2 linked regions of the Desulfopila inferna genome follow. The protein of the gene in region 1 interacts with the protein of each later gene in a pairwise test. Links are inferred from orthologs where the notes say so. Each region holds a gene or a part of one and is shown on either strand. Other genes may lie near its edges. The genes, in order: dprA and recA.

Region 1 (6,884 bases):
AAGCTTGTGTGATCCGAAATACTCGAAGAGCTCATCCATAACGGCTTTTACTACGCCGGAGGCGTCAGTAGCAGGAGTATGGCAATGTACCCAGCCCTGGGTGTGAACGATGTTGGTTACACCGGCTCCTGTACCGCCTACAGGATACTTCGTTCCATAGGTTGCCAGAGTATCGAGCAGAGGCTGGACCTTATCTTTAGAATCAACCATGAACTCAATGTTGTTTCTGGTGGTGAAACGAAGATACCCGTCACAATGCTTATCGGCTATGTCGCAGACTTCGCGAATGTATTCGACTGATACCAGCCGGGCACAGCCCACACGAACGGAATATACTTCAGCACCGGTCTCTGATTTATGCATCAGAACACCAGGCTTGACTATTTCGTGATAGAGCCATTTTCCCTTGTTTTCTTTTATGACAGCAGGCTGAAACTGTGCATAATGTGGTGGACCAAGATCAGATATTCTTCCTTCCATCGGTTTTTCTGGATTATAACCCATGATAGAAATCTCCTTATATTTTATTCAAATAAATTAGTTCAATTGCTCTATTACGCCTGGTGCTTCGCCCGGAATTCATCGATATCCCGAGCAAATCCACCTTCTACCTCTTCTTCATTCCAGAAAACATATGGGTTGGAACGAGGTTCCTTGATCATCTGTGGAATCGGTTCGAGCTCCATAACCTTGACAAAGGTCGGAAGGCCGACACGCTGCATGGTTTCACCAACACGCTCGCGGTTCTTTCCTTCTTCCATCCAATAGTCCCATACCTTCTCGATAAAATCAATGAGCTCTTCGAATTCATTTTCTTTTTCGATTTTCATGAAGGGAACCATCAGAGTTGCAAACTGTGCTCCATCGAGAATCGGTGCCTTGGCGCCAACAAGTATGGTTGCGCCCTTATCAAGACCGGGACGCAGCGCACGGGGCAAGACGTTAATGCAGTGCATGCAGCGGGTGCATTCTTTGTCGTCAATCTTCAGCTCGTCGCCTTCTATCCACATACACTCGGTGGGACACAGGTCGACAACTTCTTTCTGCAGATCAAAGGCACCCCAGTCTCTATCACTGTGAGCACCACCGTTTGCCGGGTAATTTCCGGCAACATACTCTTTTACGGCGGCCTGATCAATGCGGATCTCATCTCTCCAGGTACCGATTACGGAGATGTCGGAACGGGCGATAGAGGCAACACAGTCGTTTGGACAACCGGAAAATTTGAATTTGAACTTGTATGGGAAGGCCGGACGGTGAATCTCATCCTGATAGTGCATGGTCAGATGATGACAGACCTCTTCCGTATCATAGCAGGACCATTCACAGCGTGACTCTCCCAGACAGTTTGCGGGAGTACGCAGGTTTGATCCGGAACCGCCAAGATCCTGTCCCATTTCATGGGTCAGATCCCAGAAGAAGGGCTCAAGATTTTCCGTACGGGTACCGAGAAGAATGATATCACCGGTAGAGCCATGGAAGTTTGTCATGCCGGAGCCGTGCTTCTCCCACAAATTCATCAATCCTCGCAGATTCTCAGTGGAGTAGTATTTGGATGCAGGCTGTGCAACACGAACGGTATGGAAATGCTCAACACCTGGAAACTGCTCCGGAACATCTGCATAACGACCGACGATACCACCACCATAGCCGAAAACGCCGACGATGCCGCCATGTTTCCAGTGGGTGATTCTTTCTTTGTAAGATAATTCTAAAATACCTAGAATATCCCAACACTCAGGCTTGGTTTCAGCCTGCTTTTTAATGTCGGTCACGAAGCTCGGCCATGGGCCTGTCTCCAACTGATCCAACAAGGGCGTCTCATGTTTTGCCATGATTTCCTCCTTTGAATTTCTGTTTATACTGCAACCTTACCAAATTAAATATTTATTGACGGATTTCGTTTCGTAACCGACGGGTGAGAGGGGAGAGCTGCCATCAAATAAAACAGCAGTCACCTGCCTGTCCTAACAGCGTTTCGCCGACAACCTCCGCAGCCTCAAAACACTCCGAAACACTCAACCAGTGAATAATCATTCAGCAGCTGAGAATATCTCTGTATAATGATTTTGTCAACAAAAAACAGTACTCAGCAGATCCATAAAATGAACAGCTATTCACTCTCTCTCGCCCCAAAAACTATACTATTCCCGCGGTCTTCAGAAAGCTCTTCTCGAAGTCTTCCTCTTCGCCTTCGGGGTCAATCATGGCCTCCAGGAACCTGTCGGCAAGGACCTTACCCAGTTGCACGCCCTCCTGATCAAACGAGTTGATGTTCCAGGCGAAACCCTGGAAGACGATTTTGGCTTCATAGAGGGCCAGAAGAGCACCCATTATCTCCGGGGTCAGCCTTTCTGCGAGGAGAACACTATTCGGTCTGTTTCCGGGAAAATACTTATTGGGGTTATCACTCTTCCGTCCACAGGCAAGGGCCACCGACTGCGCCAGCAGATTTGCCACCAGCTTCTGCTGTGACAGTGTCTCCTGTACAACGGCATCGTAACTATATTGCGATTTGCGAAAACCGATGAATTCGCAGGGAACTATCTCGGTGCCCTGATGCAGAAGCTGATAAAAGGCATGCTGCCCGTTGGTTCCTGGCTCACCCCATACCACGGGTCCGGTTGGATACTTTACCCATTCGCCATCCCTGCCGAGAGATTTCCCATTGCTTTCCATGTCGCACTGCTGCAAATGTGCAGGGAACCGGTGTAGTGCCTGGCTATAGGGGAGGACTGCCAGAGTTGCCATATTCAGGTAGCTGTGATTCCAGAGTCCGAGCAAGGCCAGCAACAAAGCCGGGTTGTTGCGGATATTACTCTCTTCGGCTTCATAGTCTACTATCGAAGCCCCCCGAAGAAACTCAATAATTTGCCCGTAACCCAAATAAAAACCGAGCATTACCAGGCCCACCATTGAGGTAGAACTGTATCGTCCTCCGATATAATCGAACATATAAAAGGTTCGCAGGTATTTTGCTGGATTGTCCATGGGGCTGCCTTGACCTGTGACTGCCAGAAAATGCCGGGCTGGATCGAGGCCCGCGGTCAAAAACGCCTGCCTTACCAACTCCTCATTGGTCAAAGTTTCCAGAGTCGTTCCGCTTTTTGAGACAATATTGACAAGACTCCGGCGCAGATCGACTTTTTTTAAAATCGCCGCAGTATCATCCGGATCGACGTTGGATATAAAAAAAACCTGACGATCACCACTGCCGAAAGGCTTTAATGCCTCATACACTGAGCGGGGACCCAGGTCTGATCCACCGATGCCGACATGAATCAAGGAATGAAAACTTTCACCGTTCTCATTGCGAATGGTGCCGGCGCCAAGTTCTTCGAGAAAAGTTCTGAGTTTGTCAAGCTCGGCTGCGGCCTGATCTGTTGCCTCCTGACAGTATGGCTGTTTCGCAAATATATCCCTGCAGGCTGTATGAAGTGCCGGCCTTGCCTCGCTTTCCACGCCTTCTACGGCATTCATTACAGCACCTGCTTTCATCTCTTTGTATTGACCGATAAGATCACATTGATCAGCCAGTTCCTGAAGGACGTCCAAAATTTCTTCATCAACGCGCTGCGGCCAGTAATACAGGGAGAAGTGCTGTGATTCAGCGATATAGCGGTGCAGGCGTGAGTGGCGTTCTTCGTGATTTATCTCAGACAGATCAAAAGGAGATAATTTTAATTTCTCGAGTTTTCGATGGGCGTCGCTTTCTCGATAGGCAATACGTTTTTTCATGTCCGCCTCCATTTTTTAGTGCCCTACTCCTGAAAAACTGCCGCTCATTTCTGTGCCCTCTTGAGGGATGCAAAAAAATAAGAAACCGAAGATATTTTTTAATCCGTGAGTTGGGTTCGATAATCGAAGATATTTTCATATATCATGAAAAATCATCAGATAAAACAAACATCTTTCCCTGAGTTAGAGTGGTAATCAATTCAGATGATGTCTTAAGAATTCATTGAAGTCGCCGAGCCGGGCTCTGCGGTAGCAATTTACCTGGTATGCTTTGATCTTGACAGGATACCACATTTTTTCGAAGTACCATAAATCAATAAAGCATACTCACTGAAACATGGCAATGCAGCGATTGAAGGAGTGGTGTTCTCGGGCACGTGCAACCTGAAGCAACCGGGACGGAATGAACCGCCGGCTGCATTGGTTAGTTGCGGGCAAGGATATCAGGAAACGCTTCGCTTGCGTCTGGCTTTGCCATCGGTTGCTAAACTTCTGAGATCAGCTATTATGTCGGTATAATCGTCACTGCCATAAACAGTCGATCCGGCCACAAATATATTGGCACCGGCCTCAGCAATCATACTTATGTTTTCCCGGGCTACTCCGCCGTCGATCTCAATACCAACGTCAAGATCAAGGGTTTCGATGCGGGTTCGCAACTGCCAGGTCTTCTCCAGCGCCGAGGGAATAAAGGACTGGCCGCCATATCCGGGATTGACGCTCATCAGCATTACCAGATCGACTTCCTCCAGAATATAATCTACTGCACTAAGAGGAGTTGCCGGGTTGAGGACGACGCCGGCCTTTTTACCCAGTTCCTTTATCCTGGTGACAGTCCTGTGCAGATGTGGACACGCCTCTACGTGGACAGTGATCCAGTCAGCACCGGCTTCCGCAAAAAGATCTATGTAGCGGTCGGCGTCGGCAATCATCAGATGAACATCAAGAGGCTTGTCGGTCACTCTGCGCACTGCTTCAACCACCAGAGGTCCTATGGTGATATTCGGTACAAAATGGCCGTCCATGACGTCGATGTGAATGACGTCGGCTCCGGCTTTGTCGACAGCACGGACTTCACTGCCCAGGTTGGCGAAATCGGCAGACAGTATTGAGGGAGCTATGGTAATATCTTGCATGTTATTTTCCTTTTGTAGTTGTTTCTTACCTCGTCAGTCAGGGCCGCGATTTCATAGGATCTCAAGAATACTTTAAAAACACGCCACTTTTCTGCAGTTGATATTTCATTTCAGGAAATTCGGCGTATTTCATTTCCGGGCAGAACTTCGATAAGCCCTTCAAGCTCCAACACCAGCAGATATTCACTAATCTCGGAAATCTCCAGTCCGGATTTCTGCACAAGATCGTCCCTGGGCAGGGCATAACTGTCGAGACAGCGAAGAAGCGCCTTCGCCTTTTCCTCGAGAGAAGAAGGTATTGCTTTACCGTAAGGTTCGTTGTCGCTCTGCAGGGCGATGCCGGCAAGGCCAAGGTCTTCGAGGATATCATTTTCCGATTGAACAAGTGTGGCGCCCTGCTGCAAAAGCCAGTGCGTTCCCTCACTCTTATAGGAATCAACCTGTCCGGGAACGGCATAGACCTCGCGGCCTTCATCGATGGCAAGCTGAGCGGTTATGAGAGAACCTGATTTCTTGGCGGCCTCAACCACAACCACCCCCCTGCTTATTCCCGCTATTATACGATTTCGTGCAGGAAAACGAAAGCCTCCGGGGGTAGTACCCTGAGGATATTCACTGATTATCAGCCCTTTTTCCGTGATTTCTTCAAAAAGTTTGGCATTCTGCCTTGGATAGACCACATCAAGACCGCAGCCAAGCACAGCTATGGTCTTGCCCTCGGCGGCGAGTGTTCCGCGATGTGCCTCTGCATCGATACCCAGAGCCAGTCCGGAAACAATTGATACTCCGCGGGCCGCCAATTTCCTCGCAAGGTTGAAGGCGGTTCGGCTACCGTAGCTGGTTGACGCCCGTGAACCGACAATGGCGACACAGCAGCTTTGCAGCACATTATGATCTCCCAGAATATAGAGTACTGGCGGCGGGTCGCTGATCTGTCTGAGATTATCGGGGTATCTGGGATCTGCAAAGGAGAGACACTTTCCACCGAGTTTTTCGAGATCCGCGGCCTGTTTGAGACACCGGTCACGGATGATGTCTTTCTCACTAAAGCTCTGAAAACGGTTTTTCCTTATCCTCACTCCAGCCTGCAACTGCGACGGGGAACGCTGCAGCACCTCGGAGGGACTGCCAAAATGCTCAACAAGAGACCAGAAACTACCTAAACCTATCCCGGGAATCTGACTCAGTACCATCCAGTCAACGGTTTCTTCCATTTTCGGTGGATTTCGTTTAAGGATTCAAACCCGGTGGAAATTGAATAGCTGTAATTTCCGTCGGAGTCTATCGTCACGCCCGTCTAAATGCATAAGTACCTTGGGATAAAATACTCATGCAAAACATGGACAATTAAAGAAGATACCAGGGCAGGGCGCCAGGAAACTAGTGATCAACCATAAAAACCCGCAGTTCTTCGATTCGTGAGGGATGCTTCAATTTCTGGATTGCCTGCGCTTCAATCTGCCGTATTCGTTCCCGGGTTACGGCAAAGCATTTACCAACCTCCTCCAGCGTATGATCGCAATCCACGTCTATGCCGTAGCGCATTCGTAAAACCTTTGCCTCTCGCGGAGAAAGAGAAGACATGACATATTTCAGACATTCACGCAGGCTGGTCACCATCGTAGCTTCATGCGGACTCAGCTTGCCGCTGTCCTCAATGAAGTCACCAAGGAAGGTTTCCCCGTCATCTCCAACCGGTGTATCCAGGGAAATGGCGTCCTTGGCGATCTTTAAGGCGGATTTAACCTTGGCGACTTCGGTGCCGAGCTGCTCTGCCATTTCTTCAGGAGTCGGTTCGCGATGCTCTTCGAGCATAAAGTCCTTGGAAACCCTGAGCAGTCTGTTTATCGTTTCAATCATATGAACCGGAAGCCGGATTGTCCTGCCCTGATCGGCAATCCCGCGGGTAATGGACTGGCGAATCCACCAAGTGGCATAGGTGCTGAATTTATAGCCGCGATGGTAATCAAATTTTTCGACAGCCTTCATCAGTCCAATATTGCCTTCCTG
Region 2 (6,929 bases), on another replicon or contig:
AACGCCGTAGTTGAGTGAGATCGATTTGTCGAGGTCGGCTACCAATGGATATTGTATATTGCCGATACCTCCGTCCTTGACAGCGGTTTTTTTCCAGGCGAGATGAGAATAATGTGAGTCAACGGATATGCCTATCAATTGACAATTATGTTTTTCAAATTCCTCAAACGCTGTATTGAATGCCAGAATTTCAGAAGGGCAGACAAAGGTAAAATCGAGCGGATAGAAGAAGAGAATGACATACTTACCACGAAAATCCTTAAGTGAAAAATCTTCCTTAAAGCTATTATCAGCAAGTACTGCAGTAGCTGTGAATCCTGGTGCTTCCTTGGTTACCATCATCATGACCTCGAGTTCTTGTAGGTTGATATGGAATATTCTTGGTATCGCTTTAGCAATAATAATCATTGCCAAAATTCGATTATAATACCGCTAAGCAGCCTGTCAACGCTGCTGATCTTTTTTTGACCCAGCGGCATGGATAATTCAAGGTTCTGGCGGGTTCACAAGGAATTGGCTGCGGCCTTATCCCGCCGACATTTTGTTAAGAATTTAAACGAATCAGGATAACAGGAACATAGAAACATCAAAAGAGCAGTGTTTTTGGTAGGCTCCTAACGATACGGGTAGTAGGGTCAAAGGCCTGCCAAAAACCTGCAGGGAGAGATAAACTCTGCGATAAGCGTCCATCAACTTTCACTTACCTCAACTTGAGAATACAGGCGGATAATCTCTTTAGCCGGAATCAGAGCAGTTGCTGTCGCTGAGACGATATTACCCGCAACACCCGGTCCGTCCCCGGCGACATAGAGACCTTTGATTTTTGTCTCCAGCCTGTTGTCGGTTTCGACTTGAGTGGCAAAGAATTTGATTTCCGGGGCATAGAGTAAAGTTTCATCGTTAGAAACCCCGGGGACAATATGGTTTAATTGAGTGAGGCCATCCATCAGGTTGGTAAGAATACGTTCCGGCAGTGCCATGGCGATATCACCGCAGGTTACATTTTTCAAGGTCGGTTCGATGTAGCTGTTCTTGACTCGCCCCCAGGTTGAGCGGCGTCCTCGCTTCAAATCACCGTAACGCTGCAGAATCGGTTTTCCGCCGCCGATAATGGAGGCAAGTTTGCCTATTGATTCACCGTAGGCCTGATTATCCTCAACGGGATCGGTCAGGACGACTTTGGAGAGAAAGGCAAAATTCGTGTTAGCCGATTTTTTATCGCCGAAGGCATGGCCATTGACGCAGACAAAATCCTGATAGTTCTCCAAGGCGACAAACCCTCCAGGATTCGTGCAGAAGGTCCTGGTCTGGTCGTCATATCGATTGGTACGAATGAAAAAGGTGGGATCGTAAATTACGGAACAGAGATCCTGCATAATCTCATTATGTACTTCCACGCGTACGCCGACCTCAATTCCCCGTTGAGAAAGGCTAAGACCAAATTTACGTGCGATACTGCCGATCCATTCGGCGCCAACTCTGCCGGGAGCGAGGATGACGTTATCGGCGGAATAGGTGCTCTTACGGGTTACCACACCCTTTACTCTCTGGTTCTCTTCAAGTATGTCGATAACTTCCTCTGAGTGATGAAAGGTAATGCCGCTACGCTCGACATAATCAGCCATCTTGGCGATATGACCCGGCAGATTGTCACTGCCGAGATGCTTTTGCTTTATCAGCAGGAGTTCAATGCCGTGTTTGCGTGCAGCCTTCCGTATATCCTCGGCTTTACCCATATCTGTTGGGAAAACGGGGCCATCCATGCCGAAACGATTATAAATTGCCTCCGTCTCATCGATCAGCGCTTTTGCCTCGGAAAGTGGCATGAACTGGAGGAGGTTGGTTTTGCCGAGTTTATGGATAAAGTTGAGTTTGCCGTCGGAAAAAAGACCGGCCCCGCCGACGCCGCAGAGTATATTGCAGGGACGGCATTTAATGCAGCCTTTATCACCGATAGGGCAGATCCTCTCTAAAGGAGCCTTGCCTTTTTCCAGAAGAAGGACTTTGAGGTTGGAGTGTTCACCGAGATAGTAGGCGGCGAAGAGTCCTGCAGGGCCTCCGCCGACAATAATCACGTCGTAATGTTCATGTTCGTGAAGAGTACGCATTATTTTGCACTGAATTCGCTGAGTGATATTATGTATATGGATGATGGCGTCGCGAAACCCGGACTTCGAGAAATCCAGATCACAGGCTTTAAGGTTTTGGCCGGCCATCGACCTGTATAGTCGAAGACCTGTCAAAAAACACTGCGCCTTGTCTTTATCCGGCCATCCGAAACTTTCGTGGCAACCGGCAACTTTGCTAGTCCTTCAACATCAAGAATTTACTTCTCTTTCTCTTTCTCTTTCTCTTTCTTGGCGGCTACCGGTTCCTTCTTGTATGGTTCTTCCTGGGGGAGCCCATAGGCCGCGCGCACCTTGGCTTCTATCTCAGCAATCATTTCAGGCTGATCGGCAAGGAACCGCTTGGCGTTTTCACGGCCCTGTCCGATTCTTTCACCGTTATAGGAATACCAGGCGCCGCTCTTGTCAACGATGTCATTTTCGGAGGCGAGATCCAGCGTATCGCCGATCTTTGAAATACCTTCGCCATAGATAATATCGAATTCGGCGAGCTTGAATGGAGGGGCAACCTTATTCTTGACGACTTTAACTTTGGTCCTGTTGCCGACTATCTCCTGGCCATCTTTTATCTGTCCGATTTTTCGGATATCGAGGCGCAGGGAAGAGTAAAATTTCAAGGCGTTTCCGCCGGTGGTCGTTTCGGGATTGCCGAACATTACCCCGATTTTCATCCTGATCTGGTTGATAAAGATAAGAACGGTGTGGCTGCGGTTGAGAACGCCCGTAAATTTACGCATGGCCTGCGACATCAGCCTCGCCTGCAGACCGACGTGGGAATCCCCGACATTGCCGTCTATTTCGGCTTTGGGAACCAGGGCGGCCACGGAATCAATGACAATTATATCAACTCCTCCGGAACGAATCAGGATTTCGGCAATTTCCAGAGCCTGTTCGCCAAAATCGGGTTGGGAAACCAGGAGGTTGTCCACATCAACACCAAGACGTTCGGCATAATTGGTGTCGAGTGCGTGCTCGGCATCGATAAATGCAGCCGTGCCACCTCTTTTTTGAGCCTCGGCAACGGCATGGAGAGCCAGTGTTGTTTTACCGGAAGATTCCGGTCCGTAAATCTCCGTTATCCTTCCTTTGGGAAGTCCGCCGACACCAAGAGCGATATCCATGCTCAGGGCGCCGGTGGGGATGACGGGGATATTCTCGAGTTCGTAGGTTCCCAAACGCATGATTGAGCCTTTGCCGAACTGACGGTGGATCTGGTTTATCGCGTTTTCAACGCTGCCTGCTTTATCGCCGCTTGATGCTGCCATTGTCTACTCCTGAAATGAGGATGGATGAAAATTGAATAGTGATTGAACTTTTCTGCTGTTGAGAAAGAATCCCGTGAAAGTGTTTATCCCTAGGGGAACGGAAGACACCGGCTCTCTTTGGGGGCGGAAGTCGGAGATCGAACTTATTAGCCAGCTACCTGGAGTTTCGTCAACGAGTCCATCAAAGCTGATTCAATAAATATCGACGTACCTGGTCCAGACCCATCACTGCGGTAATTTCCTGTATCTGTTCACGGCTTCCCTCAAACTGAAAACGAGAGGCGGAGCAATATGAGGACCCCGCCATGCCTATATAGACGGTCCCTACCGGTTTTTCCTCAGAACCGCCTTCCGGGCCCGCTATGCCGGTGATCGAGAGAGAAAGGTCCGCTCCGGTTATTTTTCGTACCGAAGCCGCCATGGTTTCGGCTACCTCCCTGCTTACAGCACCATGCTGATTCAGCATTTTCTTGGGCACATGAAGAAATTTAGTTTTCATGCTGTTGGCGTAAGTGGTAATGCCGCCCAGATAATATGAGGAACTACCGGGTACTTTGGTAATTTTATGAGAGAGCAGTCCTCCGGTACATGATTCGGCGACGGCCAATTTAAGCTTCTTTTTCTTGAGCAATTTGCCGACAACTGCCTCCATGGTCTCCTGGTTCTTGCCATAAACTACGGAGCCCAGTAAATCGCAGATGGAATCGGCGGCATGTGAGAGAACGGCGGTGCATTCACTGCACTCGGTGTTTCGAATGGTCAGTGAAATGTGCAGTTCCGGAAAAACCGGGTAATAGCCGATGCTGACGGTTTTGTCGAGCTTGAGCGAAGCTATTTTCCCATTGACCTCAACCTCATTCATATTGAAGACCCGCAGCATTTTCTGACGCATCCCTTTCCGGGGGTCGGCATACCAGGTGGTCAGCCTGGGAAGGACCTGTTCCAGCAGCAGTTGTTCCATCTGGCTTGGTATGCCGGGAAGAAAAAAGATGGGTTTGCCGTCATGGACCAGCTGGTAGCCGGCCATCCGTGCCTTTGGGTTCAATGCTTCGGCACCTTTTGGCAGCCACGCCAGTTTTTCCAGAGGGCTGAGCGGGTTTCCCGAGATACCGTCGAGATGCGAGCGAATCTGATATAAGATTTCCAGATTCGGCATAGTCGGTATATTCAGGGCGATGGATACGGCCTCGTTGGTGAGGTCATCGTCGGTAATACCAAGTCCACCGGTTACAATAACAAAATCGACTCTGTCAAGGGCACGTTTCAGGGCTTCTCCGATCAGAACAGGGGTATCGCCAATGGTATGCATGGCGTAGATTTCATATCCGGCATCGAAGAGATGGCGTGCGGCAAAACCACTGGTGGTGTTTAAAATACGACCAGAGGTCAACTCATCGCCTATGGCAATAATTTCACCTTTCATAGGTATCCGGAATGATTGTACCGTGTAGAGCGGTGTGTTCTGCTGTTTCCAGTTTTACCTGGAGAAGACTGTTCTTCAAGATGTCTTCGCCCTCAAATACTACCGGAATATAGTTATCGGTGAAACCCTTGAGCCGTCCCGTGTTATCCCTGGAGTTCTCCACGAGCAGTGGACGGCTGCTGCCGAGGAAGCGGCGGTAATAGCTATTTTTCTTGTCATCGCTCAGTCGACGTAGTTTTGCTACACGTGCGTCTTTGATATCCTTGGCAATCTGATTACTGAAATCAGCTGCCGGGGTACCTGGGCGTCTGGAATAGGGAAAGACATGAAGATAGGTGAAATCGAGCTCCTTGAGAAACGAGTAGGTCTGGGAGAAGAGATCTTCCGTTTCTCCCGGAAAGCCCGCCAGTATATCTATACCAATGGCTATGTCCTCTATTTTGCTCCGGCAGGCATCAAGAATTTCTGCAAAGCGGCCGGTAGTATACCGCCTGTTCATGCGCAAGAGTATATCATCGGCCCCGCTCTGTAAAGGAATATGTAAGTGCGGCATAAAATTGTTGTTTTGTGCCATAACTTCAAGGAGTTTACCCGATATTTCCAGGGGCTCGATTGAACTGAGGCGGTAGCGTATGGAAGGTGTCATCCGGCAGAGTTTTTCCATAATTGTGCTGATATCTTCATTACCGTCAAGATCTGCGCCATAATAGCCCACATGGATTCCGGTGATGACGATCTCTTTATAGCCTTCCTCTGCAAATATTTTGGCTTGTTGGAGAACATCGGCCACGGCCAGACTTCGGCTTCTGCCCCTGGTGAAGGGCACGATGCAGTAGGTACAGAAGGCATTGCAGCCGTCCTGGATGCGCAGATAGGCACGGGTACGGTTGCTGAAATGCCGAATCGGCAGGTGGGATATTTCCTTTACCGAGTCGATGGGGGTGTGCAGGAGAGTGAGTTCGGAGTTGTCCTGCAGGGCCGTCTCGACGAGCAGATGTTTATCGCTGTTGCCGATAATGGCAACGGCCCTGTTTTGCAGCTCATCCATGGCGGCGAGTTCCTCGGCTGCCATCTGTGAATAACATCCTGTTATCACGATCTTCGCATGAGGATTGTTCCGCAGCGCCTTGCGGACAGCCTGGCGCGATTGCACTCCGGCCTTGGCGGTGACCGAGCAGGTATTGATGACAACAACATCCGTCTCCATATCTGAGGAGACAATGTCATGACCCAGGGATTCAAATCCTGAATGGAAGGAGGCTGATTCAAATTGATTGACTTTACAGCCGAAAGTATGTATCCGAATTCTTTTCATTTGTTGAGAATATGCTGAATTAATCAGGTGATTTCACCTGACCCCACTACTTCGTCATTGCTGTAGATTACGGCAAACTGGCCGGGAGTCAGAGCCCGCTGCGCCTGGGAAAAATGGAGTTGAAGTCGTCCATTTGCCAATTCAGTCAGCGATGCATCGCATCCGGGGTGTGTATAGCGAATCTTGACCTGATATTTTTTTTCCAGCGATGGAGCGTTGCCCGCTATCCAGTGAAGGTTGTGGAGGGTTATGTCTTTTTGGAGCAGGTCTTCGCTTTTGCCGACCACCACTGTATTCGAGGCGGCATCGATCCTGGTGACGTAGAAAGGGCGGGAATCGGAGATACCGAGTCCTCTGCGCTGGCCCACTGTATAGCAGGAGATTCCCTGGTGTCTTCCTAAAATAGTACCAGCTTCATCCTGAATGTAACCAGGCTGCACTGCCGCCGATTTTTGTTGCAGGAAGTCGGCGACACTGGTGTGTTCCAGGAAGCAGACATCCTGGCTTTCCCTGCCGCGAAAGCTGTGAAAGCCGTGTCCCTCGACAAAGTCATAAATGTCATCCTTGGTCTTCTCTCCCAAGGGAAAAAGAATCCTGGAAAGCTGCACCTGGTTGAGGCGCGAGAGAAAGTAGGACTGATCTTTGCGCTTATCCACGCCCTTATACAGATGAAATACTCCATCTGTCTCCATTATTCTGGCATAATGGCCCGTCGCCATCATATCCATGCCCGTTCCCAGTACCGTCTCCAGAAAGAGTCCGAATTTGATCCCTTCATTGCAGATAACACAGGGATTCGG

Evidence for each region.
Region 2: the proteins of dprA (region 1) and recA interact in binary tests that used the Bacillus subtilis proteins (3 or more experiments, as listed by UniProt). The link is inferred for Desulfopila inferna from one-to-one orthologs.

The regions. Positions count from the first base shown.
Region 1 is NZ_JAFFQE010000004.1:355,501-362,384, reverse strand. Bases 4,037-6,884 are described here. They hold dprA (DNA-processing protein DprA), read right to left. Parts: upstream 6,089-6,884; coding sequence 4,985-6,088; downstream 4,037-4,984. Other genes in these bases: JWG88_RS12495 (sigma-70 family RNA polymerase sigma factor), read right to left, coding at 6,255-6,884; rpe (ribulose-phosphate 3-epimerase), read right to left, coding at 4,182-4,874. Outside these bases: dsrB (dissimilatory-type sulfite reductase subunit beta), read right to left, coding at 1-504; dsrA (dissimilatory-type sulfite reductase subunit alpha), read right to left, coding at 555-1,835; JWG88_RS12510 (glucose-6-phosphate isomerase), read right to left, coding at 2,140-3,738. UniProt on the Bacillus subtilis protein: Protein that helps load RecA onto ssDNA during transformation. Binds cooperatively to circular ssDNA, is able to bridge different segments of DNA. Favors the loading of RecA onto SsbA- or SsbB-coated ssDNA and formation of RecA-DNA filaments.
Region 2 is NZ_JAFFQE010000001.1:746,380-753,308, reverse strand. Bases 1,360-4,252 are described here. They hold recA (recombinase RecA), read right to left. Parts: upstream 3,392-4,252; coding sequence 2,327-3,391; downstream 1,360-2,326. Other genes in these bases: JWG88_RS03195 (CinA family nicotinamide mononucleotide deamidase-related protein), read right to left, coding at 3,573-4,252; JWG88_RS03205 (NAD(P)/FAD-dependent oxidoreductase), read right to left, coding at 1,360-2,108. Outside these bases: JWG88_RS03210 (peroxiredoxin), read right to left, coding at 1-345; more of JWG88_RS03205, read right to left, coding at 690-1,359; more of JWG88_RS03195, read right to left, coding at 4,253-4,814; tRNA (N(6)-L-threonylcarbamoyladenosine(37)-C(2))-methylthiotransferase MtaB, read right to left, coding at 4,804-6,129; tRNA 2-thiouridine(34) synthase MnmA, read right to left, coding at 6,153-6,929. UniProt on the Bacillus subtilis protein: Multifunctional protein involved in homologous recombination, DNA repair and competence.